Regions from separate parts of the Arthrobacter sp. B3I9 genome, predicted to be linked through region 3. Evidence: riboswitches for the same ligand, from Rfam matches in the RefSeq annotation. Region 3 holds a riboswitch; each other region holds the start of a gene.
What was found. Region 3 has a riboswitch for cyclic di-AMP ahead of QFZ65_RS17140 (M23 family metallopeptidase). Riboswitches for the same ligand answer to the same signal wherever they lie in the genome.

Region 1 (9,395 bases), 140 kb from region 3:
GCCCGGGAGCCAGGCGGGATCGCGGCTCAGCAGTACCGCGGACCAGACGGAGGCCGCCAGGACCGTGGCGGCCAGCACGATGCGGGTTGGCCAGTAGGCCCGTCCGCGCCACAGTTCCACCGCTCCTATTCCGACCAGGGCAGCCACCGCGGGGGCGAGGGCCACCGCGTAATAAGGGTGCACGGTGCCGCCCATGAAGCTGAAGATTGCCGCGGTGACCAGAAGCCAGCCGCCCCAGAGCAGGAGCGCCGCGCGCGTGGCGGTCCGGGCTTCCCTGCGGGTGAACCACAATCCGGCGACGAGCAGGATCAGGGCCGCCGGCAGCAGCCACGACACCTCCCCGCCGAAGCTGGCGCCGAACATGCGTGTGATCCCGGTGGCTCCGCCGAAGCCGACGTTTCCGCTGCCACCGGGCATCCCGCCGCCTCCCGGTGTGTCGCCGCCGGAGCCGGTGATCCGGCCCAGGCCGTTGTAGCCGAAGGTGAGCTCGAGGAAGCTGTTGGTCTCGGAACCCGCCATGTACGGCCGGGCCGACGCCGGGGTCAGCTGGAAGAGGGCAAGGTAGCTTCCGGCCACCACGGCGATGCCCGCGGCCGCGCCGAGCAGGTGCAGCACCCGCCGGCCCAGGGTGGCGGGGGCCGCCCACAGGTACGCCAGCGCCAGGCCCGGCACAATCAGGAATCCCTGGAGCATCTTGGCCAGGAACGCCAGGCCGATCACAGCTCCCGCCGCCACCAGCCACTTCCAGCTCGCCTTCTCGATCGCCCGGGTGGTGAGGTAGGCGGCGAGAACCAGGCACAGGGTCAGCATGGCGTCCGGGTTGTTGAAGCGGAACATGAGCGCCGCCACCGGCGTGAGCGCCAGCGCGGCGCCGGCCAGCAGGCCCGCCGCGGGGCCGGACACGCGTTTGACGGCCAGGTAGAGCACGCCCACGGCCGATACGCCCATGAGGGCCTGCGGAATGAGCATGCTCAACGGCGAGAATCCGAAGATCCGCCCGGCAAGCGCGGGAATCCACAGCGCCGCCGGCGGTTTGTCCACGGTGATGGCGTTGCCGGCGTCGAGGGAGCCGAACAGCAGGGCCGTCCAGTCCTGGCTGCCGGACTGGATGGCGGCGGCGTAGAAGGAGTTGGCGTAACCCGTGGCTTCCAGGTTCCACAGGTACAGGGCCGCGGTGAGCACCAGCAACAGCGCGGCCGAGGGGCGGACCCAACCGGCCTGGTTTCCGAACAGCAGCCGTGCACGGCGGCTGTGGTCCGGCCGGGCAGGACGCCGTGCCAGTACGTGGCCCAGTGCCGGGGCGTCGGGAACTGGGGTTGCGCCGGTGACGGGCGCGGCGTGGGAATCGAGGCTGGCGGTCATCTTGCTTTTGCCGTTTCTGTGTGCTTCTGGGAGGGAGCTGTGTTGCCCCAGCCAGGGCCCGTGCGTCGGACGCCGGGGCGGAACACCACCAGGCGGAACAGGAGGAACTTGATGGCCGTGGCGGCGAGATTCGCCACGGTGACAGTGACGATCTCCAGCCAGCGGTCCGGCGTACCGGCCGCGCCGCTGTGAACCAGGGCCAGCGCGCCTGAGGTCAGGGCCAGCCCGATGCCGAACACCAGCAGGCCTTCGAAGTGGTGCCGGGCCGCGAGGCTGCGGCCCTGGATGCCGAACGTGAAGCGGCGGTTCGCGGCCGTGTTGGCCACGGCAGTGACGAGCAACGCCAGGAAGTTGGCGAGCTGCGGGTCCATGATCCCGCGGCAGCTGAGGAAGATCAGGAGGTAGGCGAGGGTGGAGGCCACCCCGATGCTGCCGAAGCGGACCAGCTGGCCGAAGAGGCTCCCGCGGAGGCTTTGTTCCTGCGGCCGGGATGCGGCAGGGAGCGGACCGCGGGCCATGGCAGCGCGCAGCTCGGGAATGGGGATCCTGCCGGATAGCAGGTCCCGGCCTAACCGGGCCATGCCGTGCAGGTCGGCCAGGGCTGTCTGGACGATGTCGACGCTGGAATCCGGGTCGTCCGTCCAGTCGACGGGGACCTCATGGACGCGCAGCCCGCAGCGTTCCGCGAGCACCAGAAGCTCAGTGTCAAAGAACCAGGCGTTGTCCAGCGTGTGCGGGAGGATCTGCTGCGCCACATCGGCGCGGATGGCTTTGAACCCGCACTGGGCGTCGCTGAAGTGGGCGCCCAGGAGGGAATGCAGCAGGAAGTTGTAGCTCCGGGAGATAAATTCGCGCTTGGGTCCGCGGACCACCCGCGAGTTCCTGGTCAGCCGGGTGCCGATGGCCAGGTCCGAATGCCCGGAAATCAACGGGGCGAGCAGGGGGCCAAGTGCCGCGAGGTCGGTTGACAGATCCACGTCCATGTACGCGAGGACCGGTGACGGGGAGCCAAGCCACACCTTCCGCAGGGCGTTGCCCCGTCCCTTCTCTGCCAGATGGACCACGGTGACTTCGCGGAGTTCCCGCGCGACACGCTCCGCAACCTGAAGGGTGCCGTCAGTGCTCGCGTTGTCCGCCACCGTGATCCTGAAGCTGTGCGGAAAGGACTCGGCCAGGTGGGCTTGCAGGCGGCGCAGGCACTCCTCAAGGTCCTGTTCCTCGTTGTAGACCGGGATGGTCACGTCCAGCAGCGGCAGCCCGACGCCGGGCCTGACGGGTGCGCGCCGCGTTTCCGCTGCGGCCGGCGGCTCAGGGCGGAGACCGGCGCCCGGAACGGGGCCGCCGGGCACCAGCAGGGTGCTCGGCGCCAGGCCGCCCGGGGCCGTAGCGCTGTGCGGCAGGGTTTCTGTGGCGTGGTCGGTGAACGTCATGGCTCAACTGTGGCGCCGCCTCATATGAGGGCTTTAGCGGCAAGCTGTGCAAGTGCTGTGCAAGTGGAAGGATGCAAGTGGAAGGATCCGGGCAGGCACCAGCCGTGCACGCTAAAGACGCGCCGGAAGGCACGAACCGGAAGGCACGAAAAGCCCCGGATCGAAGAGGATCCGGGGCTTTCGGGCTACTGTCTACGCTGATGCTGCCTTGCGGCTTAGTACCAGTTGTTCGCGTAGTGGAAGTTCAGGGCTCCACAGGGGGAGTTGTACCGCTCCTTGACGTAGTTGAGGCCCCAGTTGATCTGGGTCCGGTAATTCGTGCGGAAGTCTGCGCCGGCGCTGGCCATCTTCTCGGCGGGCAGGGCCTGGACCACGCCGTAGGCACCGCTGCTGGCGTTCGTGGCCGTGGTCTTCCAGTCGGATTCCTTGGTCCAGAGCTTCGCCAGGCACTGCATCTGGTCGGGCCCCCATCCGTAGGAGGCAAGCTGGGACGCAGCGTAAGCCTGTGCGCCGGCGGGGTCATCGACTGCAACAGGCTCCGGGGCCGGGGCAGGAGCGGGTGCCGGAGCTGGAGCCGGGGCGGGGGCTGGTGCTGCGGCTGGTTCCGGCACGGCCGCCGGGGCTGCGGGTACCGGCGCTTCAGCCGGCGTGGCGTCAGCGGAGGTAGGCTGGGCGCCGGCCGGGGCAGGCGCAGCGGTGGTTTCAACAGTTGGCGTCGGAAACAGCGAATCGTCCCGAACCCGTTCGAAATTGAGGGGCGTCACCGGGGTCGCCGTGATGGCGGATGCACCGGTGCTGCCGGTGGCTTGCGGGCTGGCCGTGGACTCGGTTGCCTGTCCGGCCGCTCCAACGCCGAGCAGGACCGCACAGACGGTGACGACGACAGCGGCGCGGCGCCCGGTGTAGCCCATGCCTCTGGCGAACCCGGCCGGGCCGCGTCTGGCCGGCTCGGCACGATGGCGTGAATGCGTGGCGTGGGTTGCGGCGTCGCCGTCCGGGCGCGTTTGTACCTTGATGTCAGTCATGATGCCTCTCAACTCCTACGGAGTTAGCTGTCGGGTGCGGATGGGAAATCCGGCCGCACGGATGCTCACGTGTCGGCTTAACCCCAAGGGTCCATGGATGCAGGGTGCCCGGGAACTTGGGTTCCCCGTCTCTGCCTGGTCCAGCGGAATCCGGGAAGCGGCAGAGTTTGGCGTAATCCGGATGTGCGGTTCCAATTGCGACCGCACTCTATCGACCGTACAGGGTATTTCCGCTAGAGTCACATTTAGGTAACGGAAATCACGGTAGCGGCGTGTCGCTCTTGCGCTGTGAGAGGGTGCGGCCCGGCGATTCTTCCTGCCGCGCAACGCCGTTTGGACGGTTCCGCGCACTCGATGTGGCCGCGCGTCTAGCGGGCTAGGAACCCGTCGAAATGGCGGCGCGGCAGGATCAATTCTGCGGATGTCAGTCCTGCGGCCGAGGGGCCGGGCGGAGCTTCTTGAGCCAGAACTCCGTCTGGGCGATATGGGCAGCCGCCGCGGTGGCGGCCGACGACGGATCACGGTTCGTTATTGCCTCGACGATTGCGCGGTGCCCCGCATTGCTGCTCGCCCGCACGGCCTGGCCGTCCTCTCCGTCCATGATGTGGAAGTGACCGTCGCGGGAACGGAAGAAGAAGCTGCCATGATCGATGGCTGTTCACGGCTGGGTGCCCTGTTCAAGGTGCTGGTTCCGGTCATGCTGCCCGGCGTCGCGGCAAGCTTCATCTTCAATTTCGTGAACTGCTGGAATGAGCTCTTCCTGTCCGTGACGCTCATGAACAGCGACTCCAACAAGACCATTCCCACGGCCCTGGCCGGCTTCATCTCGAGCTTCAACATCGACTGGGGCTCCATGTCCGCCGCTGCGGTCCTGACGGTAGTGCCAACGCTGGCAATCTTTGCCTTTGCCAGCAAGTTCATCGTGCAGGGACTGACGGCCGGTTCCGTAAAGGGCTAAGCCTGACAGCCCCACGGATCTCAGCTGCGCACAGTGAAAGGCCGGCACCCGCAGGGGTGCCGGCCTTTCATGGCCCGTGGTTAGTTTGTGCTGCCGGTCTAGGAAGCGGCAGGGCTTGGCCGCAGACGCAGCGCCTGCATGCCCCCGTCGACGGCGAGGTTCACGCCGGTGGTGGAACCGGCCAACGGGCTTGCCAAGTAAACGATCGCGGCTGCAACCTCCTCCGGGGTTACCAGCCTGCCGTGGGGCTGGCGGGCTTCCAGCGCCGCGCGCTCAGCGGCCGGGTCCGGGGCGGCGGAGAGAAGCCTGCTGACCCACGGCGTGTCAGCGGTGCCTGGATTCACGCAGTTGACCCGGATGCCCTCGTGCAGGTGGTCGGCGGCCATGCTTAGCGTCAGCGACAGCACCGCACCCTTGGTGGCGCTGTAGAGCGCACGCTGCGGAAGCCCGGCCGTCGCGGCGATGGAGCACGTGTTGACGATGGCAGCGTGGCGGGACTGGCGCAGGTAAGGAAGGGCGGCCCTGGAGGCCCGGACCATGCCGAGCACGTTGATGTCGAACACCCGGTGCCATTCGGCGTCGTCGTTGGTCTCGATTGTGCCTTGGGCACCCACGCCGGCATTGTTGGCCACGATGTCGAGTCCGCCCAGGCGTTCCGCGGCTTCCTTCACGGCGTGGCGGACGGCCGCATCATCGGAAACGTCGCATCTGATGGCGGTCAACCCGGCGCCGGCCTGCTCGGGCTGGAGGTCAAGTACCGCCACGTCGGCGCCGCGCTCTTTGAGGAGCAGGGCTGTGGCGGCCCCGATCCCGGACGATCCGCCGGTGACAAGTGCCTTCAATCCCGCAAACTCCATTGTTTGGTCCTTTCGTGTTCGGGCTTCTCTAGCCCTGGAAAAATTCCTGCCGCTGGCGTCCGAGTCCGGCCACTTCGATGTCGACGACGTCTCCGGCCTTCAGGTACGGGAAACGGCCGGACAGGGCCACCCCTTCGGGAGTGCCGGTGCAGATCAGGTCACCCGGCTCGAGGACCAGGAACTGGCTGAGGTCGTAGATGACCTGTTCCACCCCGAAGATCAAATCGCGTGTGGAGGAGTCCTGCCGGATCTCCCCGTTGACCCAGCTGCGCAGCTGAAGGTCGCCGGAGTCGATCTCGTCCGGCGTCACCAGGTACGGCCCGGTGGGGCAGAAGCCCGCGCAGCTCTTCCCCTTGGACCACTGTCCACCGGACACCTCCAGTTGGAACGTCCGCTCCGAGAGGTCGTTGACGGTGACGTATCCGGCGATGCGGTCGAGGGCCTGACCGGGGGATTCCAGGTAGGACGCCCGCCGGCCGATGACGACGCCCAGCTCGACTTCCCAGTCAGTCTTGGTTGAACCGCGGGGGATGGCGACAGCGTCGAAGGGTCCGGCCACGGTGTTCGGGGCCTTGTGGAAAATGATGGGAACTGTTGGGGGATTCGATCCCGATTCCGCCGCGTGCGCCGCATAATTCATGCCGACGCAGATCACCGACGACGGCCTGGCAATCGGTGCACCGATCCTGGCTCCGTCGGCGGAGAGTTCGGTGAGTTCCCCGGCGGCGAGGGCCGCGGCTGCACGCCTCGGTCCGTCCGATTCCCAGAAGTCGGCGTCGATGTCCGCCGTCACCTGCTCCAGCGAGTAGTACGTGTCATTGTGCAGGACAGCAGGGATCTCTTTGCCGGGTGCACCGATGCGCGCAAATTTCATTGGTTCTTCTTTCTTTCCGTTCGGGTGATGTCAGCACAAGCTGCAAGGGGGGCCTGGTCAGGTGATCAGGCCGTTCCCGCGCAGCTCGTTCCAAAGGGATTCGGGGACAGCCTGCGCCGCGAGTTCGAGGTTTCGCTGCACCTGCTCCGGTGTCCGCATTCCCAGCACGACACTAGTCACCGCCGGATGCTGGTACGGGTACTTCAGGGCCGCAGCGGGGAGCGTGGTGCCGTGCGATTCGCAGATGTCCGCCAGCAGGTTGGCCCTGTCCAGCAGTTCCTTCGGTGCCGGCGCATAGTTGTAGGTTGCGTCGCCGGCCGGCCGGTTCTTCGAAAGCAGTCCGGAATTGAAGACTCCTACGTTCACCACGCCGACGTCCCGCTCCAGGCAGGCCGGAAGTAGGTCGTCCGCGGCGCCCTGCTCCAGCAGGGTGTACCTGCCGGCGAGCATGACGACGTCGATGTCTGTCTCGGTGACGAACCGGTGCAGCATCTGCGACTGGTTCATGCCCGCTCCCCAGGCGCCGATCACGCCTTCGTCCCGGAGGGCGGACAGTGTGGGCGCGGCGCCCTCGACTGCCTCGGTCCAGTAGTCATCAGGGTCATGGATGTAGACGACGTCGATCCGGTCAGTTCCGAGCCGCTGCAGGCTCTCCTCGATGGAGCGCAGCACGCCGTCGCGGGAATAGTCCCGGACGCGGATAAGCTCGTCGGGGACGTCGTAGCCCTCGGCATCCTTGCCCTGCGGTGACGGGTTGGGCCGCAGAAGCCGCCCGACTTTGGTGCTGAGCACATAGCTGCTGCGGTCCTGCCCCGCCAGGGCCTCGCCGATCCGGCGTTCCGACAGCCCTAGCCCGTAATGCGGTGCCGTGTCGAAGTAGCGGATGCCGCCCTCCCATGCCGCGGCGACGGCGCCGACCGCTTCCTGGTCGGCCACGGGCCTGTACAGATTGCCGATGGGCGCTCCGCCGAAGCCGAGTACCGGCAGCCGGACGTCCGTCCCGGGGATGGTGCGGGTCTCTGCTTGCATAATCAGTCCTTTACCTCGTCTGTGGGTAGGTCCAGCCGGTACGTGCGGACGGCGCTAGCCATCGCTTATCAGGAGTGGATCAACGGCGGAGTCGACGCTTGCAACTTCGCAAGTTTCATCCGATGTATTAAGCAGTATTCGATGAGAGTATAGGAGTTACAGGGCATTTCCAAGCAATACATCCGACCAAATCCTTCGTTGTGCAGCGTCCGGCAAGTAGCCGCTAAGAAAGGGGACTGCCATGTCGAACGGCCCGATGTCCCAGACCGACGTCGTAATCTCTGGCGTAAAACGCATGCTGTCCTCACGCCGGCTCAGCCCGGGGGACCGGCTGCCCATTGAGAAAGACCTCGCGGCGGAGCTGCAGGTGTCCAGAGGCTCGCTGCGCGAAGGTGTCCGCGCGCTGTCCACGATGGGAATCCTGGAAACGCGGCAAGGTGCGGGGACGTTCGTGACTCGGCTGGAGCCTTCGGCGCTGCTCTCCGCGATGGAATTCTGGGTAGGCCTGCAGGACGGCGTACGGGCCAATCAGGTGCATACCGTCCGCAGGGCGCTGGAGACAGAGGCGGCCGCCGCCGCGGCCGTCTCCATCAGTGAGGAGCAGCTGCAGGAGGCCGAAACGATCCTCGGACGGGCACATTCGGCCATCCATGGAACACCCATCGACCACGATGGCGCTTTGCAGTGCGACATTGAGTTTCACCGCGTGGTAGCAAAGGCTTCCGCAAACCACGTCTTGTCCGCCTTGATCGAGACAGTCTCCACCACGACGATCCAAGGTCGGATGTCGCGCTCGATCCATGACACTGACGGATTGCTCGCGACGCACCGGGAGCACCTCGCGATTCTCGATGCGCTGCGACGGCACGACGTGGACCGGGCCAGGATGCGGATGGCCAATCACCTGTATGCCGTGGAGGACTACGTCACGGCCATCTCGGCCCCGGAGTTCGAGGAGCCGGCCGCCGGCGGGGAGTTGCGGTAGGTAACGCGCTCCGCCGCCTGGCGGCGCGGCCTGCCTTTTCGCCGGCCGCGCGGGGATGCAGGAGCCCGAAGACTAAGCCTCCCGGGGACCACCGGGAAGCCGCACGGCAAACTCGGTCCGGCCCGGCCGGGAGGTCACCTCGACGGTGCCTCCGTGGGCTTCGACAATGGATTGCACGATCGAGAGGCCGAGCCCGCTGGTCCCCTCGGAGGTGGGCGCCGCGGCCATAGTCGGAGCTGCGGGTCCGCCGGCCATCCCGGATCCGGCGGACCTGCCGGGACCGCCCGCGGCCGCCGCCGAAGCAGCCGGGTTCTTCCGGGAGGCGTCGGCACGCGCGAAACGTGAAAAAACCTGATTCAGGAACTCGGCGGGGATCCCGTCCCCGTTATCGGTCACCGTGACCACGGCGCTTCCGTCGGCTGACCGCATCACACCGGTGACCACCGTGGTCCCGGGCGCCGTGTGCTTGCGCGCATTGGACAGCAGGTTGGCCAGCACCTGGTGAAGCTGCGTCGAGTCGCCCCGGACCACCACCGGTTCCTCCGGGAGTTCCAGGCGCCAGGCGTGGCCGGGCGCCATGACCTTCTCGTCGCTGACCGTTTCGACCGACAGCTGCGTCAGGTCCACATCGGTGAGCTTGAGCGGCTGTCCCTCGTCCAAACGTGCCAGCAGCAGCAGGTCCTCCACCAGGGCAGTCATCCGCTCGGACTGGCTTTGCACGCGGGCCAAGGATCGCTCGCCGTCCGGCGTAAATTGCTCGGTCATGCGCATCAGCTCCGTGTAACCGCGGATGGAAGTGAGCGGGGTTCGCAGCTCGTGCGAAGCATCGGCCACAAACTGGCGGACCTTCATCTCGCTGTTCTGCCGTGCCTGCA
Region 2 (9,395 bases), 1.6 Mb from region 3:
CCCCGACCCCGGCTCCGAGCTCAGCTTCGGGAACGCCCGCCGCGCGCTGGGCGCGCCGCTGGACCAGATCGAGGGCCACGGAGATCCGTGCCTGCCGGGCGGCGATGGCCGATTTCTGGTCCTCAAGTTCGCGGAGCTCGTCGATCAACGCCGCCCCGTCATCGCCCAACGCCGCTTCATCAACGCCGCCGCCGTCCCGTCCGCCGTCAAGACCGGCGGGGCCGCCGTCCGGTCCGCCGTCAACGCTGGCGGGGCCGTCGTCGTCGTCGTTGCGGTGGACGGCGAGTGGGGCAGAGGCGGGCAGACGGGTGGCGTCCACCACCGCGCTGCATGCGGCGCAACAGGGTCCAGCGTTGTTGCCTGCTGCCCGAACCACTTCGGGCACCTGCTTGCCGTCCATGAACCTATTCAACCCGGTGGGTCCGACAAAAAGAGCGCAGCTAAGAATCAGCCGTCGGGGGCGGAAAACCTTAGCCGCAAGGATGGTCCGGTTCATCCTGATGACCCAGAGGGATACGCAAGAATGAACGTATGAGTGACGCCGGCGACTTTATCGATGCCTCGCTGCAACGGGAAGGATCGTGGTTCCGAGCAGAGGACCTGCGATCCCGGTGGGGGAGCGGACTCCAGTACTACGGTGCTTCGGTGGGGGCGGTTCGGGGAACCGTACGCGATGCTCTGCGCCGCCACCGTGGCCTGACGCATGACGACATCACCGCGCTGAGTTCTGAACTGTGGTCGGTACCGGTGTACGAGCGCCGACTCTCGGCCGTAGTCCTGCTGCAGTCCAAGGTCAGCACGTTGGACAATGCAGACTTGACCCGGGTTGAGGGCTTCCTGCGAACAGCCGGTCTCCGCGAGTTGGCCGACCCGCTGGCCGTCGACGTGGTCGGACCGCTGGTCTCGGGTCTGGACCTGCTGGGCAGGGTGCGGGCAGACAGTGTGCTGGACCGCTGGGCCCGGGAAGAGGACGTCTGGCTCCGCCGTGCCGCCCTGCTGGCACCCCTCCGGGCGTTCCGGGGCGGCGGGGGAGACTGGGGTGCATTTGTCCGCCGGGCAAGGCAGGCGCTTGCCCTTTCGTTCCAGCATGACCGTGAAAATTCGTCAGAGCAGGACCATGAAAGCGACCCTGTTCGCGAGGCTGTCGCCCTTGTGCTGGATGACGTGGCGAAATACCGGCCCGAGCTGGAATTCAGGGTTGACGTGACGTGAGGTAGCTCTCTGCCTCAGCGGCTGGCCCGTCGTTCCACCACCGCATAGGCCTTGCCGTCCAGGAACTGCCAATCTGTCACGACCATGAAACCGAGGGCATCGGTGCGGTCGTTCAGGACCCGGACGTCGAATCCTCCGTCGCGCGGCTCGGCATCTCAGGTGGAGATGCAGACGTCGTCCCCCTCGAGGATCAGCAACTCCGTGTTGACGTCAAAATCCTGCTGAGGCTGGCCGCTCGGCTGGCAGATGGCTACGCAGTGGGCGTTCATTTCGAACCTCCCCTTACTGGATCTGGTGGATTAATCCTATGCCGGGCTCCGTGCCGCATCCGAGGCGCCTTTTAGGCCTTCCGTTACCTCGATGTGACTTTTCGTAATGGTTCCGTTACGTTGGACAGGCGCCCGTTGATTCCGACACCGGGCGCCCCCTGCCGATTGCCTAACTCTGCCGCGGCCTGGGGAAACCTCGCATCAATGTCCGGCAGAGACGGGGAAACCACTTTTTGGCCGGTTTGAACACAGGTCTTGGGGTGAAGCCGCACGGGCCCGCCATACGGGCCCACATGCGGCCGGGTGCCTCCCATCCGAATCCGACAGCTCACCTCGCAGGCATTGGGAGAGGCCACACGCATGTCTTCAAGCAATACTTCTGCGCGCCGTCAAGGTACCGCCGCCACCAGCCGCTTCTCAGCAGTGTCTTCGGCTTTCACCGGGAATGCAACCGCCATTGGCCGCCAGGTCGCCGTGATCGCCGCCGCGTCCGGTTTGGTGCTTAGTGGCGCCATGGCCGCGAATGCGGCCGGCGCCCCCGTTGAGCGTGAGTCCGCACCGGCCTCCGTCGACGTCAAGGGCCTGGTCACGGCTCCGGTCAGTGCGGACTCCACCGTGCAGATCACCTTCGAGCGTCCGGCTGTCATTTCTACACCGGCGCCCGTCGTGCAGCCCAAGCCGGTTGCCGAGGTCCCCGCGATTGCCCCGGCCCCACAGGTTGCCGCGGCACCGCAGGCTGTGGCCGCCCCGAAGGCGACCGTCAAGGTCCAGGCGGCCGCCCCGGCCGCTGCTCCCGCGGCTGCCCCGGCCGCTGCCCCCGCGCCGGCAGCTGTGCCTGCAGCAGGCGGCGTCAACGCTATCCTGCTTTCCGCGGCCTACGGCCAGGTCGGGATCACCCAGGACTGCACCGCCATGGTGGAGAAGGCCCTCCGCGCGGCCGGAGTTGCGGTCGGCGACATCGGCCCCACCGCGTTCCTGAAGTTCGGCAAGGTTGTTGCCACCCCGCAGCCCGGCGACATCATCGTCCAGTCCGGCCACGTAGCCATCTACGCGGGCAACGGGCAGGCCGTCAGCGGCGGCATGAACGGTGTCAACGCAACCATGGCGCACCCGCTTTCCTGGCTGACCGCAACCGGCGGCGTGACCTTCGTCCGCGTCGGAGCCTGAGCCGCAGGCTTCTGGAGTGCAGGAGCCTAAAGGCCGGTGAGCTGCTGCCTTGGGGGCAGCGGATCACCGGCCTCTGGCGTCTCCGCGGCCAGACCTAGCCGGCGTTGCGCGGGGAAAACATTATGACTGCCACCCCGACCAGGCAGATTGCCGATCCGGCGATGTCCCAGCGGTCAGGCCGGAACCCGTCGAAAGCCATGCCCCAAGCGAGTGAACCTGCCACAAAAACGCCACCGTAAGCGGCCAGGATCCGGCCAAAGTGCGCGTCCGGCTGAAGTGTCGCGGCGAAGCCGTACAGCCCCAAAGCCAGGAACCCGAGTCCGGCCCACCACCAGTCCCTGCCCTCGCGCACCGACTGCCACACCAGCCAGGCCCCGCCAATCTCGGCAACGGCTGCCAGGACGAACAACACGATTGTTTTTGCGATAGTCACGGACCCATCATCGCAGGGCTCCCGCTCAGCGTTTCCGCGCTCCTCCCAGACGCAAGCGCAGGAGGCGGTATGCGGCCCCCGCCGCGAACATCAGCAGTCCTGCGATCACCGATTCCCCCGGCAGGGTGGCCACCAGGACGGCGCAGGCAAGGGCGCCGGCAAGCTGCAGGGCCTTGGGGTACCGTCGGTTGTCGCGGCTCTGCGTATAGGCCGCGATGTTGGCCACAAAGTAGTAGATCAGGACGCCGAAAGAGGAAAAGCCGATGGCGCCGCGCAGGTCGGCCACGCTGATGATGAGGCAGATAACGACGGCGAGCACCACCTCGGCGCGGTGCGGCACTTTGAACTGCGGATGGACAGCAGCCAGCCAACGGGGCAGGTCAGCCTCACGGGCCATGGCAAGACTGGTCCGTCCGAGGCCGGCAATCAGGGCGAGCAAAGCGCCCAGCGCTGCCAACGCGGCTCCCAGCCCGACAACCGGTAGGGCCCAGTCCCAGGAACCGGCAGCAACGGCGGCGGCAAGCGGTGTGGGCGTGCTGGCAATGCCGTCCGGGCCCAGCACCGCGAGGATACTGACGGCGATCGCGGCATAGACTCCGACGACGATACCCAAGGCCGTGACAATAGCGCGCGGGATCGCAGTGCGGGGATTGAGAACTTCTTCGCCCATCGTGGCAATACGGGCATAGCCGGCGAAGGCGAAGAAAAGCAGGCCCGCGGACTGCAGGATGCCGTACCACCCGTGGGCCAGGGCGCCGCCGCCGTCGAACATCCCGGCATGCGCAGCCCCGTACGGTCCCCAGCAGGCCGCAACCACGATCGCAAGGACCATCAGTACGGCAGTCACGATGATCCGGGTCATACCGGCCGTGCGCGTCACGCCCCGGTAATTCACAGCCGCAAGCAGGACAACGGCGGCAATCGCCACCGGCCGCTCCCACCCGGCCGGCGCGGCATAGGCTGCAAAGGTCAGTGCCATCGCGGCACTGCTGGCCGTCTTACCGATCACGAAGCCCCAGCCGGCCAGGAACCCCGGCCATGGTCCCAGCCGCTCCCGCCCGTAGACGTACGTTCCTCCCGACGTCGGATATTCCGCCGCCAGCTGGGCCGAGGCTGTTGCGTTGCAGAATGCAACCGCGGCTGCGAGGAGCAGGCCGATCAGCAGCCCTGATCCTGCGGCCTGTGCCGCGGGGGTAAAAGCCGAGAACACCCCGGCGCCGATCATCGATCCGAGGCCGATGGAAACCGCATCAAACGTCGTGAGCCTTCGGGCAAGCCTGGGATGGGAACTCAACGCTGCAAGCCTTCCTCGAGTGCGACGGCGGCCGCGGTCCGCCAGTTCCCACTCTAGCGAGCGAAGCACACAGGCTCACGCCGCGTAGCAAAGCAGCACCACGCCGTCGCTGCCTTACGGAGAAAGCGACCGCAGAATTCTTCAAGGTCCAGGCTTGCGCTTGAGTCCGGCCAGGGCCACAATTCAGGAGATCCAAAGGTCCAGGGCTGGTTCACTTTCGGAGGGAAACACATGCCTGGGAACGTACTTCTGGCGTCAGCTGTTCCGCGGAGCGTTCCCGTTCTCCGGCACCCTTCCATGCATCGAGAATGAGAATCCCGTGGATTCGGCAGACCCCCCGCACCTTCGTTCCGGCCACCCCGAGCAGGGAGCCGCTGAAGATCGCGTCCGGGCCCCTGTTCAGGGTCCTCGCGCCAGGGCCCTGACGGCTACCGCAGTCAGCCTGGCCCTGGTTGGTGCCGCAGCGTTCTACGCTTCCATCGGGACCGGCCCTCCGGCTGATGCGGTAGCACCGACCAAATCGCCCGTCTTCGCAATGCGGACCGCGCCGGCCACCTCCCAACCCGAAAAGCACGAGGGTGCCACGGCACCCGCTGCCCCGCCGGCGTCGTCCCCGTCAGCGCTGGCGCCCACGGTACCGCCGGCCGCGGTACCCCCGCCAGCGTCGTCCCTGGCGTCGGCCGCTGCGGTACCGCCGGCCGCCATACCTCCGGCGGTGCCGCCTGCTTCACCGCCAGCGGTACCTCCGGCGTCGTCGCGTGCCGTGTTACCTCCTGCCGCCCCACCGCGCCTCCATGCTCCAGACGGGACCGGTGCGCGCTTCAGTCCTGCCTTCGATGCCGCTGTCAACGGCATCATTGCAGCCAACAGCCGGTACACCGTGGGGGTAGCCCTCATTGAAGTCAAGGACGGGGCCGTCCACGAGTACGGGGACAAGACAAAGTTCGTAGCAGCCAGCACCGCCAAGATCCTGGCAGCGGCGGCCTACTACCACCTGGTGGAAACCGGCCGGGCGTCGCTGGCCACGCGGATGGGAACGTCCACTGCCGGCGTGCAGATCCGGCAGATGGTCCAGCAGAGCAACAACGATTCGTGGGCACTGATCCTCCGCGCTGTCGGCCAACAGGGTATGACGGCGTACGCGGCGTCGTTGGGGATCACTTACGACCGCACCGTCAACCTCCTGACCCCGGCGGAAACAGCCAGGACGCTGTCCCTGCTCTACTCCGGCAAGCTGCTCAACCGACAAAACACCGCGCAGCTCCTGTCCTACATGCAGCGAACCAACTATGAAACCCTTATCCCGGCCGCGGTCCCGGCGGGCATCGAGGTCTTCCACAAATACGGGTTGCTCTTCGGAAACCTGCACGACGCAAGCATCCTGGTGCAGGGCGGAAAGGCCTACGTCTTCGTGGTCTACACCCTCGGCCGAAGCGGAGCGGACATGGCGGCCCGCACCCGGATCATCCATCAACTGACGCAAACCGTGGCTGAGCAGCTGTTTTGAAGCACCCGGCCCGGATGCCCGTTCCGCGCACGCGCAGGGAATCGTACGCTGGAGAGGGAGGTGATTGAAATGAAAGCAGCCCAGGGAGACCGCATCATCATCCGAGGCCACACGGTGGAGTCCGCTGACCGGCACGGGGAGATCCTCGAGGTCAGGGGCGTCGACGGGGCGCCGCCTTACCATGTGAGGTTCGACGACGGTCACGAGACAATCCTGTTTCCCGGCGGAGACTTCGTCGTCGAGACCAGTTCCAACGGCTGAGGGGCCCCGCAGGGACGCCCGAGCGTCGTGCTTGCGGGTAGCAGAGCCACTGGCGGCTCTGTCGGCTCTGTCGGGGCCGGCGGTTCGGCTAGGCTGGCTGCAACCGCCGTCCGGCTCTCCATGAAAGGCCCAAGCCCATTGCCCGGTAAGACATCGTGATCGTTTCCGCTGCGGGATCAGCCAGCCCCGTTGACGACCTCACCGGGATCGTCGGGTTTGCCGCCCGCGCCGTCGACTCCCTGGGGGAGTGGGGCGTGGGCCTGTTTACGCTGGTGGAGACGGTGTTCCCGCCCATTCCGAGCGAAATCATTCTGCCGCTGGCCGGTTTCCTCGCCCGGCTGGGGTCGATGAACCTTGCGCTGGTTTATCTCACGAGCACCCTGGGTGCCTACGCGGGTGCCCTGGTTCTCTATTGGGTAGGCGCGCGGCTGGGACTGGAACGGTCGATCCGCTGGCTTTCCAGAATGCCCCTGGTGGACCGCGAGGACTTCGAGAGAGGCGGCCGAGTGGTTCAGGAAGCACGGCAGGTCCGCGGTATTCTTCGGCCGCCTCCTGCCGGGCGTCCGGAGCCTCATTTCGCTGCCTGCCGGCGCCCACAGGATGAACCTTGGCACGTTCAGTCTGTTCACCGTCGCGGGAAGCGGTCTCTGGAACGGTCTCCTGATCGGGCTTGGCGCCCTGCTGGGGCCGCAGTACCGGCTGATTGATGAATACGCGCGCTACCTGAACTATGCGGTGTACGCCGCCGTGGCGTGCGCCGTCGGCTCGCTGATCCTACGGAACATACGACGGCGACGCACCCGCACATGAGGGCGGCCCGCTACCAGTGAGCGGGCCGCAGCCGTATGTGCCGGAACTCCTATACCCTGCTCCTGCGGCCAGCAACGGCGCCATAGATCAGCAACACAATGATGGCGCCAAGGATGGACAGGAGCCAGGTCCGCAGATCGAAGAAGTCGCCGAGACCTCCGCCGAAAATCAGTGAACCGATCCAGCCTCCCAGTATTGCGCCAACAACGCCCAGCACCAGGGTGATGATCCAGCCTCCACCCTGCCTTCCGGGAAGGATGGCTTTAGCAATTGCTCCTGCGATAAGCCCGAGAATGAGAAATCCGAGGATCCCCATGTCTGTACTTCCTTTCGGTCTGACGGTCGCGCAATTGCGGCCGTAACCATGAGTTTCTCAGCATGCTTACCAGGGTTCAAGACCCTGCGGCACGCGCGTGGCGACTAGTCGTGGTCCGCACCGGCCTTCCCTGTGGGATGGTCCTCCGGAACCTGATGCCGCGCCTGTTGCAAGTGTTGTGCCAGTTTTTCCTCCGCTTCCGCCCGGCGCTGCCCGATGATCCGCATCTGCTGGGTGGTCGGATTTTCGTGACGGACAGCGTGCCCCGCCTGGCGGGCGCGTGATGTGCCCGCGGAGGAACCATGGGGCACCTGGGGGTCGGTGGGTTCGCTCATAAATGAATCGTCCCACAGCCCTTGTCGCAGCAGAAGGGGCAGCTTTGCCCGCTGTCATCGGGGTATCCGGCGGCCGCCGGACCGCTTCAGGATGAACAGCAGAATGGCGGTCAACAGAAGAACCGGTGCGATCCAGAGGAGAAATGACACCGCCTGTATGATGCCGCCGAGCACAAGAGCGACGACGGCCAGGACCCCGACGACCCAGATCAACCTATTCATCGGACTGGTTATTCATTGGGCTGGCGATTCATCGGGCTGTCTATTCGCTCACCGGTGGCGTGCCGGGGAACTGCCCCGGGGCCGTGGCTTCGCTGGTGGCATCCGTCGTACCCAGCCCCGCTGATCCATGGCCGCCCGCAGCCGAGCGGGACACGGGAACCTTCCGGCTGGGAGCGGAGTCCTGATCCGGAGTGGGAATGCGGACTTCGAGGACGCCGTCCGTGTAGGAAGCCTTGATGTCCTCCTCCCGGGTGCCCTGCGGCAACTGGATACTGCGGGTGAAAGCGCCGTATTGAAATTCGGAGCGGTAATTGTGTTTGCCCCGGTACTCGGACTTTTCTTCCCGTTTGGCCGCAATGGTGAGCGTATTGCCCGAGACGGTGATATCGACGTCGCGGTCCGGCTCTATTCCGGGAAGTTCAGCCCGGACCACCATTGTTGATCCGTCCTGGAATTCCTCGACCCGGAGCATTGATCCGGTCTCGCCGTGCAGGAACCGCCGGAATGGTTCGGGTACATCGAAAGGGACGTGCCGCATGATGTCGCTCATGATTTCCTCCCGGTTGGCAGATGTGGTGTGGGCCGGCGCTGGCGGGCCTCGGGGCGACGCCGGGCCGGTATCAGTAAAGCTACGCCTGCGCCCGGACATCCGAAAGGCTGAGAGGATATGGCATGAAGCTTAATCTCAGCCATGGAGCCGGACTGGCCTTTGCCGCCGGGTTCAAAGCACTGAAAGTCCTGCGACCGGACCGGCCGATACACCCTTCGGGCGTCGCCCTGGCCGGAACGATCGAAAGGCAGGGCGGCGGAAGCGCCAGCGGGATCGGTTGGATTGATTCCGCGGGCACCGATCCGGTGCGGGCACGGTTGTCCCGGTCGCTTGGTACCCCGCAGGGCTGGCCGGACATCGTCGGGTTGGCCCTGCGCATCAGCACGGAGACCGGGCCTGCGGATGTCCTGCTGGCCTCAACCCTCCTGCGGTGGCCCGGGCGCCTCCTGCTCATTCCGCAGCGCCATGCCAGCAGCAGCAACCTGACCTCGCTCATGCCCTATAAAGGGGCCGACGGTCCGGTTCTCCTGGCCGCCCGCACCGAGCCTCCCGCACCCCGGCTTCCCGCTGCACCCGACGGTTTCCGCGAGGCACTGGCTTCCGGAACGTGGACCTTGGGGCTTTACCACTCGCGGCCCACCGGGCGCTGGCACCGCTTTGGCACGCTCACCCTTGTCCTCGATCCGGACGAAGCCGACACGGCGATGCGCTTCGACCCGCTCGTCCACACCCTGCCCGGCGCAGGAAACTACCGGTGGGCGGCCAGGCTGCGCGAGCCGTCGTACTCTGCCGCCCGCAAGCCACGGGCGTAGCACCGCGGACCACAAACGCCGCCGATGGTGCGCGGGGCGGATCAGTCGGTTGTCGGGGCGTCCTGGCCGTACTCCGCGGAGATGAGGATGGGGAGGTGGTCCGACGCGCCGCGGGGGAGGGTTTCCACGCTTTCAATCACCAGTCCCTGCGAGGTGGCGAAGTCGAAGTGTCCCTTGAAGACCTTGTACCTCGTGTACGTGCGCCGG
Region 3 (9,395 bases):
GCGACGACACCGCGTGCCGGTGTTCCGGTTTGGCGAACGGGCAAGCCCGACGCCGTTCTCGCCGCCGCCGTCGACGTCGCCCGCGCTGCCGTGGAAACCATTGCCGCCGCAGAGCAGATCGGCCGGCACCTGGGTGCGCGCACCGAGGGTGACCGCCTGGTCACGCATCTCTTCGAATCGAAGCTCGCCGGCTACGGGGGCTGGCAGTGGTACGCCGTGCTCACGCGCAACTCGCGGTCCAAGGTGGTCACGGTCGATGAGCTGGGCCTGCTGCCCTCCGAAGACTCGATACTGGCGCCCGAGTGGGTCCCCTGGGCCGAGCGGGTCCGCCCGGAGGACGCCCAGGACGAGGAGTCCGCCGACCAGGACGCCCAGGACGAGGAATCCGCCGAGTCGGCCCCCGCCGCTGCCGGGCAGGATGCCGACGAGCCGGACGTGGCCGACGCCGATTCGGTAGACACGGACGCGGCCGACGCCGATGCGGTAGACACGGACGCGGCCGACGCCGATGTGGTAGAGCCGGACGTGGCCGACGCCGATGCGGTGGACACGGACGCGGCCGACGCGGATGCGGTAGACACGGACGCGGCCGACGCCGAGTCGGCAGTTACAAACGCCGGCCAACCCGACGCCGACCTCGAGCACGACGACGACGAAGAAGCCGACGTCGACGGCTTTGTCCAGCCGGTGCTACCGGACGAAGAGGCTGACTAGGGGTTGGAACACTTCGGGAGAACGGGGGGTGAAGGCCGGGCATGACGTCCACTTTCAAATCCCTGCACATCCTGAACTACCGGATCTGGTTCATCGGGGCCCTGATCTCCAACATCGGGACCTGGATGCAGCGCACGGCCCAGGACTGGCTGGTCTTTGACCGCCTCACGGAGCAGGACGCCGGAGCGATGGGCGTCACGATGGCGCTGCAGCTGGGCCCGCAACTCTTCCTTGCGCCCGTGGCCGGGCTGGTGGCTGACCGCTTCAACCGCAAACAGCTGCTGATCCTCACACAATCGGCCATGGCCTTGCTGAGTACGGGCCTCGGGGTCCTCGTGCTCTCTGGCGGCGCGCAGCTCTGGCACGTTTACGGCTTCGCCTTGCTCCTTGGCGTGGTGTCCGCACTGGACGCCCCCGTGCGGCAGACCTTTGTCTCCGAACTGGTCCGTGACGACTTCCTGCCCAACGCCGTGGCGCTCAACAGTGCCTCCTTTAACGTGGCGAGGATGATCGGACCTGCGGTGGCGGGATTCCTGACGGTCGCCGTCGGCTCCGGCTGGGTCTTCCTCATCAATACCGTCACGTTCCTGGCGCTGCTGCTGAGCCTCTGGAGGATTCCCGCCGCCTCGCTTCGCCAGCTGCCGCGGGCCGCGGCAGGCAAGGGCCGTATCCGCGAGGGCCTGCGGTACGTCCGCTTCCGGCCCGACATCGTTGTGGTGCTGGTCGCGGTCTTCATCGTGGGGACGCTGGGGCTTAACTTCGTGCTGTTCATCGCCGCCATGGTAGGCACCGAGTTCGGCCTGGACGCGAGTGCCTTCGGGCTGATGAATTCGATCATGGCCATCGGCTCCGTGGCCGGGGCGTTGCTCTCCGCCGGACGCGGCAAGCCAAGGCTGCGGTTCATCTTCGGGGCGGCCGGCGCGTTCGGCGTGACCTCCGGCATTGCCGCCCTCACCCCCAGCTATTTCTGGTTCGGGGTGGCGCTCGTGCCGGTGGGGCTTTTCGCGATCACCATGATGACGAGCGCAAACGGCTACGTCCAAAGCACGACGGACCCCGTCATGCGGGGCCGGGTGATGGCCCTTTACATGGCGATCTTCATGGGTGGGACACCCATCGGCGCGCCGCTGGTCGGCTGGGTGGCCAACGTCGCCGGGCCGCGCTGGTCGATGGGCGTCGCTGCCGCGTCCGGCGTCCTGGCGGCCCTGATCGGCCTGGTGTGGATTGTCCGTGCGCGCCAGCTGAGGATCCGCTTCGACCGGCGGGCCCGGGGCCTGCACCATTTCCGGCTGGAATCGCGCGCCGCGGGCCGGACTGCCCAGGACCCCGCGGTTAAAGCGGGCGGCGCCGCCCGGGAATCAAACCCGGACGACGCCGTCGAACGCTGAAGCTTCCGTACTGTGAGCGGAACGGGCGCCTACTTCTTCAGCTCGGCGACGACGAAATCGATGCACTCAAGCAACGCCGACACGTCGTCCGGTTCGATTGCGACGAAGGTGGCGATGCGGAGCTGGTTGCGTCCCAGCTTCCGGTAAGGCTCGGTGTCCACGATCCCGTTGGCGCGCAGCACCTTGGCGACGGCGGCGGCGTCAATTGAGTCGTCGAAGTCGATTGTGGCGATCACGTTGGAGCGGTCCTCGGCATTTGGCACGAACGGTGTGGCGTAGTCCGAGGCTTCCGCCCAGCTGTAGATCCGGCCCGCTGAGTCGGCCGTCCGGCCCGCGGCGAAGTCCAGACCCCCGTTGGCGTTGAGCCACTGTACCTGGGCGTCCAGCGTCACCAGCGTCGCCAGCGCCGGGGTGTTGTAGGTCTGGTTCAGGCGCGAGTTGTCGATGGCCGTCTGCAGGTCCAGGAAGTCCGGGATCCAGCGGTCGCTGGCCTTGATCCGGGCCGCGCGCTCCAAGGCGGCTGGGGAGAACAAGCCAAGCCACAGGCCGCCGTCGGAAGCGAAGTTCTTCTGCGGCGCGAAGTAGTACACGTCCGCTTCGGCAACGTCCACGTCCAGGCCGCCCGCAGCTGAGGTGGCGTCCACGAGCACGAGGGCGCCGTCCTCGGCGCCGGCCACGCGCCGGACCGGGGCCGCCACGCCCGTTGACGTCTCGTTCTGGGGCCACGCGTAGACGTCGACGCCGGCCTCCGCCCGTGCTGTGGGGCGGGTGCCGGGCTCGGACTTGATGATGGAGGATTCCGCCAGGAACGGCGCCTTGTTAGTGGCGGAGGCAAACTTCGAGCCGAATTCGCCGAAAGACAGGTGCTGGGCCTTGCTCTCCACCAGGCCGAAGCTGGCGATGTCCCAGAATGCGGTGGAGCCGCCGACCCCCAGGACTACCTCATAGCCTTCGGGGGCTCGAAAGAACTCGCTGAGACCGTTCCGGACCGAGCCCACAAGGTTCTTGACCGGAGCCTGGCGGTGGGAGGTTCCCAGCAGTGTTGCCGAGGCGGCCGCGAGGGCGTCCATCTGCTCCGGACGCACCTTCGACGGCCCGGCGCCGAACCGGCCGTCCTTCGGGAGGAGGTTTGCGGGAATCGTGACGCTGGTGTGGCTCACAGGGGCTCCAATTTTCGGCTGGTACAAAGCGTGGCTTGGGGGCGGCCCGGCAGCGGTGGCTGCGACGAAGCCTCCTTTTCATTCTGCCTGACCGCCCCGTAGGGACGGGAAAAAGATCCGTCATAGTCCGGTCACTGAGACGGATGGGCGCCGCGGCAGCCGTCGGCTGGGCCGGCCGAATTATCCGGAGTAATTCAAAAAAGGCTAAGCTGGATTGCGAACGTACGGGCGGATCCCGCCGAGGCAAGCCGCAGACATCGGCACACGGTACGGTGGGAATGACGCAAGGACGGCGCTCGAGGAGCTGAGCTGAATGACGGATCTGATCGATACAACCGAGATGTATCTTCGGACCATCCTGGAACTTGAAGAAGAGAACATCGTCGCCCTCCGTGCCCGCATCGCAGAACGGTTGCGCCACTCCGGCCCCACGGTGTCGCAGACTGTCGGCCGCATGGAGCGCGACGGCCTTGTGGTGGTGTCCGGCGACCGGCACCTTGAACTGACCGAGACCGGCCGGAAACGTGCCATCGAGGTTATGCGCAAGCACCGCCTCGCCGAGCGGCTCCTGGCCGACGTCATCGGCCTTGATTGGGCGTATGTCCACGAGGAGGCCTGCCGCTGGGAACACGTGATGAGCGAGCGTGTGGAACGGCGCATCTTCGAGATGCTCGATCACCCGACCGTTTCCCCGTATGGAAATCCGATTCCCGGTCTCGCGGAACTGGGCGGCCTGCCCTCCCAGCCCTTCGCCGACGGCGTCGTGAACCTGCTTGAAGCCATGACCGGCTACGGCGCCGGGTCCCGGATCACCGTGAACCGCCTGGCCGAACCCATCCAGGTCGAGCCGGAACTGCTCGTCCAGCTGGATGAAGGCGGCATCCGGCCCGGGGCACTCGTGTCCTTGGAACGCGTGGGGGAGTACATTTCAGTCCGCGTGCCGGACTTCGAAGGTGCGCTCGAGCTGCCGCCGGAGGTCGCGGCCCACGTCTTCGTTACGGTCGGCTGAGCCCGTCCACACCAGCACTTGCGGCCTGACCCCTGGGATGTCCACAAGGAGATAACGGGATTATTACTGAGCGGGATTAATCGCCTATAGTTAATCTGCAGTACGATACCAAACCGTTACCTGATCCGCAGCCGAGCTCTGCCAGCGGATCAGAAGTCGAGTCACCTTCTGGCAGAGGCGGGGGAACCAATTCCGGCTGCTATAGAGCAGCCTCGGGGTGAAGTCCGCCAGCGGCAGGCGCACTCCACCGTGGGATTTTGCGATTCCCCTGTGTCTGGACGCCTGTTTACGGCGGACCGGGTCTTTGATCTTTGGCCCGAATCCGACAGCTAACTCCGCAGGCCGTCCAGAGAGGAACCATTCTTGACCACCCAGACCACCCCGGGCCGCCGCCGCGCCTTCGGCCCCGCTCCTGAGCCGCGCCCGGCCGTCGCCGTTCAGGCAGACCGCCCGCGTGATGCGCACCGCGATGAGCGCCGCGGCCGCCGGAGCACGTTTCGCCAGGTGACGGACTTTGCCGCCGCCAGCGGCTTCGGGCAGCGTGCCGGCATCGCCCTTGCCGCTACCGGGCTGGTCTTGACGGTCACAGTGCCCGCCACCGGGCCGGTCATGGCCAGCGACACAGCCGCTGTCGCCGTCGCCGCTGCTTCACAGCCTGCCGTGACCGCCGCCTCCACCAAGATCGACTTCAGCCGCACCGCCGTGAGCACCCAGGGTGACCCCGACGGAAAGCTGAAGCAGCTGCTGAGCGCACAGTCCGTGGGAACCATCACCCGCGCTGCTTCTTCCGGCACCCTTGGTGCGCCCCTGGAGAAGATGGAAACGGCCTCGCCGTTCGGTTTCCGGGTGAGTCCCATCACCGGCGGCCAAGGCGAGTTCCACCGGGGCCAGGACTACGCTGCGCAATGCGGTACGGCTGTCCGTGCCGCGGCCAGCGGAACAGTTACCTTCACGGGTTGGCACCCGTACGGCGGCGGCAACCGTGTGGTGATCGACCACGGCAACGGCCTGGAGACCACCTACAACCACCTGTCCTCCTCCAGCGTGAAGGTCGGACAAAAGGTCTCCCGCGGCGATGTCATCGCGATGAGCGGAACCACGGGCGCGTCCACCGGCTGCCACCTGCACTTTGAAGTAATGGTCAACGGCGACGTCGTTGACCCCACCGGCTGGCTCTAATAGCGATGGGCGACTCTCGCCTTTTGGGAACCCGCCGTGATCTGAATGTGACATTTCATCAGTACTGCTGTATCGTTTGAAGCACGCCAACTTCTCCGAAGTTGGCGCTCTTGAGTGGATTGCCTAACTCTGCCACCGCTCAAGGTCCGTTCGCATGACATCGTCTGGCAGGGGCGGGGGAACCAATTTCGGTCTTCGCGAGAAGACCTAGGGGTTAAGTCGCAAAGCTTCCCAGGGAGCAGCGCGGCCGGGTGACTCCCATCCGAATCCGACAGCTCACCTCGTAGGCATTGGGAGAGGCTACTTTCGTGTCTTCACGCCATAATGCTGCGCGTCACCGCGCTGGCGCGGCTCTGTTGAGCCCGCTGAAATCCATGTCCCGTGCTGCCCTTGCCGGCGCCCGGAATGGATCTCACTCCGCCGACTCAATCTCTGCCGAGTCCGGCCTGCAGGCATCGCACCTGCGCGCAGCTACCGCTTTTGGCGCGTCTTCGCAGTACACCCTTCGCTAAGTAACCCATTTTTCGGGGCGATCCGGCGTACCCCCAAGATGCCGGAGCGTCCTTACTCCGCGCCTAAAAAGCGCGGTCCAAGGAACACGAAAGAGAGAACTTAATGACTACTCGTGCACACTCTGCACGGCACCGCGCCGAGGTCACCGAGACCAGGTCGCTTGCTGTCATTGCTAAGGCCGTCGGCGACAACGCTGGCACCATGGGCCGCCAGGCCGCCGTCGTAGCTGCCGCTTCCGGTCTCGTACTGACCAGCGGCATTGCAGCCAACGCCGCCGAAATCAACGTTCAGCGCGAGTCCACCTCCGCTTCCGCCTTCGAGGTGCAGTCCGGTGCGCCGGCCACCATTTCGGCCGCTTCCACCATTGCGATTTCCTATGAGAAGCCTGCCGTTTCCACCTCGCCGGCTCCTGTCGTCGAGGCCCCGAAGCCGGCCGTGGAGGTCCGGAACTCCGACGCCGGCACCCCGGCTGCCGCTAGCACCCCCGCCGCTGCGGGCACCCCGGCCGCCGCTGGCACCCCCGCCGCTGCGGGCACCCGGGCCGCCGCTGCCACGCAGGCTGCCGCCGGCACCTCGGCAAGCACGCAGGGTCTGTCCGTCGCCAGCGGCAGGGGAGCAACCATCGCTGCCGCAGCGTACGCCCAGCTCGGCGTGTCGCAGGACTGCACCGCGCTGGCCACGAAGTCACTGGCCGCAGCGGGCATCAACTTCCACGGCTGGCCGGCCGGATACCTGTCCCTCGGCCGCACGGTGAGCGCTGCTGAAGCTCTCCCCGGCGACCTTGCCTACTACCAGAACGGTGGCGTCGGCATGGCCCACATCGCCGTCTACGTCGGCAACGGCATGGCCGTGCACGGCGGCTGGAACGGCGGAACCACCGCACTGTACAGCGCCAACGTCGGCTCCGGCCCTGTCTTCATCCGCGTCGGCGGCTAAGCACCGCTCGTCAGCATCCGGAGGACCTCCGCCTTATGGCGGGGGTCCTCCTTGCTTTTCCCCCGGTCTTTTCCGGCCGGCATGGGGTTCTTTTCCGGCGGACACGAAGTTTGCCACGGACAAAAATTCGGTGATCTGGCCTTTCGGTGTTTACTCTTGTGGTGTCGATCCATAGCCCGACCATGCAGAGGGCAGCCGGCCCTCGTGCCCCTGGCGGGTGCGGCCGTGAAGAGGTATGCGGATGCGCACACTCGTTCTGAATGCTGGATATGAACCGCTCGCGGTAGTCACCTTCCGCCGGGCGCTCGTTCTTGTGCTTACCGGAAAGGCCAGCGTGGTGGCCGAAGGCGACGACCCCGTCGTCGGGCCACAGGACATCCTTGGCCGGCCGTCGGTGATTCTGCTGAATCGGTACATCCGGCCCCGGTATAACACCATTACGGCGGTCAGCCGGCGGGGGGTGCTTCGCCGGGACGGGCAACGCTGCGCGTACTGCGGCAAAGCCGCCCACACCATTGACCATGTCCAGCCCAAGTCCAGGGGCGGCGCCGATTCCTGGGAGAACCTGGTGGCCGCGTGCCTCCGGTGCAACAACGCCAAGGGTGATCACACCCCTGCGGAGATGGGGTGGAAGCTCGGCTTCGCGCCGGGCCCGCCAAAGGGTACGGTCTGGCAGATCAAGGAACTGGAAAAGCCCGCCCCTGACTGGGACCCTTTCCTGCTGCCGGAATCCGCCGCCTGACCTGCCCGCTGGTGTCAGCGTCCAACCTTTCACGAGTGCATGACGTCTCGCGCCGGTTGTCTCGCCGATGGGATCTCAGTGACGGCGCGCTAGGCTGGGCGGGTGGAATTCGATGCTGTCATTCTCGCCGGTGGGCGGTCCTCCCGGTTGGGCGGCACACCTAAGTCGCGCCTGGTCTCCGGCGGCCGGACCCTCCTTGAACTGACGCTGCGGGCCGCACGCGGAGCGGGGAGCGTGGTCGTGGTCGGACCGGACCCCGGACCGCTTCCGGCAGGGGTGCTGAAGTGCCGGGAAGAACCTCCGTTCGCCGGCCCGGCGGCCGCCCTTGCCGCCGGGATGGCTGCCCTCGAAGCCCACCGCGAGGCCGCCCGCCCGGCGCGGACCGTTCCCCCGTTGACCCTGGTGCTGGCCTGCGACATGCCCAGGGCCGCTGCCGCAGTCACCGCCATGCGCGAGTCACTTGCTGCCGGGGTGGAGGGGGATGGCGTCCTCGCGGTCTCAGCGGACGGGCGACGGCAGCCCCTCGCCGGCTTTTATGGCACGGCTGCGCTACAACGCTCGATTGCAGACGCCGCCCGGCGGGGCGCACTGGCAAACGCCTCTGTATTCGCCCTCCTTGCTAGTCTTGACGTACGGGGACTTCGTGTTCCCCCGGGTTCGACAGACGACGTCGACACCTGGGACGACGCCGCCGCGCTGGGTGTCTCCGGCCGCCCTCCGGCAGCTGTACCTGAGGAGCCGCCCGGAGCTGAAGGAACTGATCGCGACCTTGGAGGAAAACGGTGAAGAGCCAGGATGAAACTCTGGAAGACTGGTGCCGCGCACTGCTCCAGGCCTTCGAACTGGAAGAGGTCGAGGTCGACGTCAACGAAGTCCTGGCCCTTGCGGGCGTAGCGGCGCATGCCGTAGTGCGCCCTGCCGCCCCCTTGACGACTTTCATCGCCGGCCTCGCGGCCGGCCTGGCCTCCGGGGCCGGGCAGACCCCTGACACCGCATCGATGCAGGCCGCGATGGGCGTCGCCCGGAAACTTGCCCAAGGTTACGCCTCCGCCGAAGCCCCCGAGGCATGACGCCTGCGCCCCCTTCCGGTGGCGCTCCAGCCGCCGGAGGCAATCCGGCGCCCGGTGGAATACCGGACACCGGGGAGAATGCGACAGCCGAGCAAGCCACATGGGAGGAATCCGTACAGGAGCACGCCACAGCGGAGAATGTGGCAGCGGAGAAGGCGGCAGCGGAGCATGCCGCGGGCGAGAACAAGGGCGCCGCGGCCGGACCCGATGCAACGCACCGGCACCTGGCCCACACGTGGCAGGAGGCCCGGGAACTCGCGTTCCATTGCGCCGCGCCGATTCCCGCCGCGCCGGTGCCGCTGCGGAACGCTTTGGGGCGGGTCCTCGCCGCCGACGTCGAAGCGCTGCAGGACATCCCGCACTACGCGTCTTCGGCGATGGACGGCTGGGCTGTCAACGGCAGCGGCCCCTGGATCCTGGCCGAACCCGGCCAGCGGCTGGCTCCGCACCAGGCGAGCCCGATCGTTACCGGCGGTTTGATCCCGCCCGGGGCCAAAGCGGTGCTCCGCAGCGAGAGCGGCAGCATCGAACCCGATGAGGACGGCCTGCCGGTGCTGCGGACCAGCGGTGCCGCCAAGCCCGGTGAGCCCCGGAACGGGGAGCACATCCGCAAGGCCGGGGAGGAAGCGGGCGCGGGGGAGCTGCTGGTGAAGTCCGGCACGCTGCTCAATCCCGCCCATCTGG

Region 1: it holds a riboswitch for cyclic di-AMP, as region 3 does, so the genes downstream of both, QFZ65_RS17785 (hypothetical protein) here and QFZ65_RS17140 (M23 family metallopeptidase) in region 3, are expected to answer to the same signal.
Region 2: it holds a riboswitch for cyclic di-AMP, as region 3 does, so the genes downstream of both, QFZ65_RS09900 (hypothetical protein) here and QFZ65_RS17140 (M23 family metallopeptidase) in region 3, are expected to answer to the same signal.

What each region holds. Positions count from the first base shown of each region.
Region 1 covers NZ_JAUSYO010000001.1:3,846,342-3,855,736, reverse strand. Annotated here, with positions in the region: gene QFZ65_RS17795 (glycosyltransferase family 39 protein) at 1-1,362, opposite strand, end outside; gene QFZ65_RS17790 (bifunctional glycosyltransferase family 2/GtrA family protein) at 1,359-2,792, opposite strand; gene QFZ65_RS17785 (hypothetical protein) at 3,008-3,817, opposite strand; cyclic di-AMP (ydaO/yuaA leader) riboswitch at 3,818-4,000, opposite strand; gene QFZ65_RS17780 (FCD domain-containing protein) at 4,242-4,418, opposite strand; gene QFZ65_RS17775 (carbohydrate ABC transporter permease) at 4,428-4,775, shown strand; gene QFZ65_RS17770 (SDR family NAD(P)-dependent oxidoreductase) at 4,874-5,632, opposite strand; gene QFZ65_RS17765 (fumarylacetoacetate hydrolase family protein) at 5,661-6,506, opposite strand; gene QFZ65_RS17760 (aldo/keto reductase) at 6,564-7,535, opposite strand; gene QFZ65_RS17755 (FadR/GntR family transcriptional regulator) at 7,777-8,520, shown strand; gene QFZ65_RS17750 (cell wall metabolism sensor histidine kinase WalK) at 8,593-9,395, opposite strand, start outside.
Region 2 covers NZ_JAUSYO010000001.1:2,102,340-2,111,734, forward strand. Annotated here, with positions in the region: partial or broken gene QFZ65_RS09890 (HNH endonuclease) at 1-169, opposite strand, end outside; gene QFZ65_RS09895 (DNA alkylation repair protein) at 532-1,212, shown strand; cyclic di-AMP (ydaO/yuaA leader) riboswitch at 1,638-1,837, shown strand; gene QFZ65_RS09900 (hypothetical protein) at 1,842-2,648, shown strand; gene QFZ65_RS09905 (YnfA family protein) at 2,743-3,081, opposite strand; gene QFZ65_RS09910 (APC family permease) at 3,107-4,375, opposite strand; gene QFZ65_RS09915 (serine hydrolase) at 5,256-5,882, shown strand; gene QFZ65_RS09920 (DUF1918 domain-containing protein) at 5,952-6,143, shown strand; partial or broken gene QFZ65_RS09925 (DedA family protein) at 6,302-6,953, shown strand; gene QFZ65_RS09930 (GlsB/YeaQ/YmgE family stress response membrane protein) at 7,003-7,269, opposite strand; gene QFZ65_RS09935 (hypothetical protein) at 7,374-7,604, opposite strand; gene QFZ65_RS09940 (hypothetical protein) at 7,659-7,826, opposite strand; gene QFZ65_RS09945 (Hsp20/alpha crystallin family protein) at 7,867-8,376, opposite strand; gene QFZ65_RS09950 (hypothetical protein) at 8,499-9,188, shown strand; gene QFZ65_RS09955 (endonuclease/exonuclease/phosphatase family protein) at 9,230-9,395, opposite strand, start outside.
Region 3 covers NZ_JAUSYO010000001.1:3,704,055-3,713,449, reverse strand. Annotated here, with positions in the region: partial or broken gene QFZ65_RS17160 (DUF3027 domain-containing protein) at 1-504, shown strand, start outside; gene QFZ65_RS17155 (MFS transporter) at 756-2,102, shown strand; gene serC (phosphoserine transaminase) at 2,132-3,262, opposite strand; gene QFZ65_RS17145 (metal-dependent transcriptional regulator) at 3,576-4,271, shown strand; cyclic di-AMP (ydaO/yuaA leader) riboswitch at 4,421-4,630, shown strand; gene QFZ65_RS17140 (M23 family metallopeptidase) at 4,635-5,450, shown strand; cyclic di-AMP (ydaO/yuaA leader) riboswitch at 5,561-5,754, shown strand; gene QFZ65_RS17135 (NlpC/P60 family protein) at 6,066-6,899, shown strand; gene QFZ65_RS17130 (HNH endonuclease) at 7,141-7,641, shown strand; gene QFZ65_RS17125 (molybdenum cofactor guanylyltransferase) at 7,744-8,427, shown strand; gene QFZ65_RS17120 (DUF6457 domain-containing protein) at 8,424-8,711, shown strand; gene QFZ65_RS17115 (molybdopterin molybdotransferase MoeA) at 8,708-9,395, shown strand, end outside.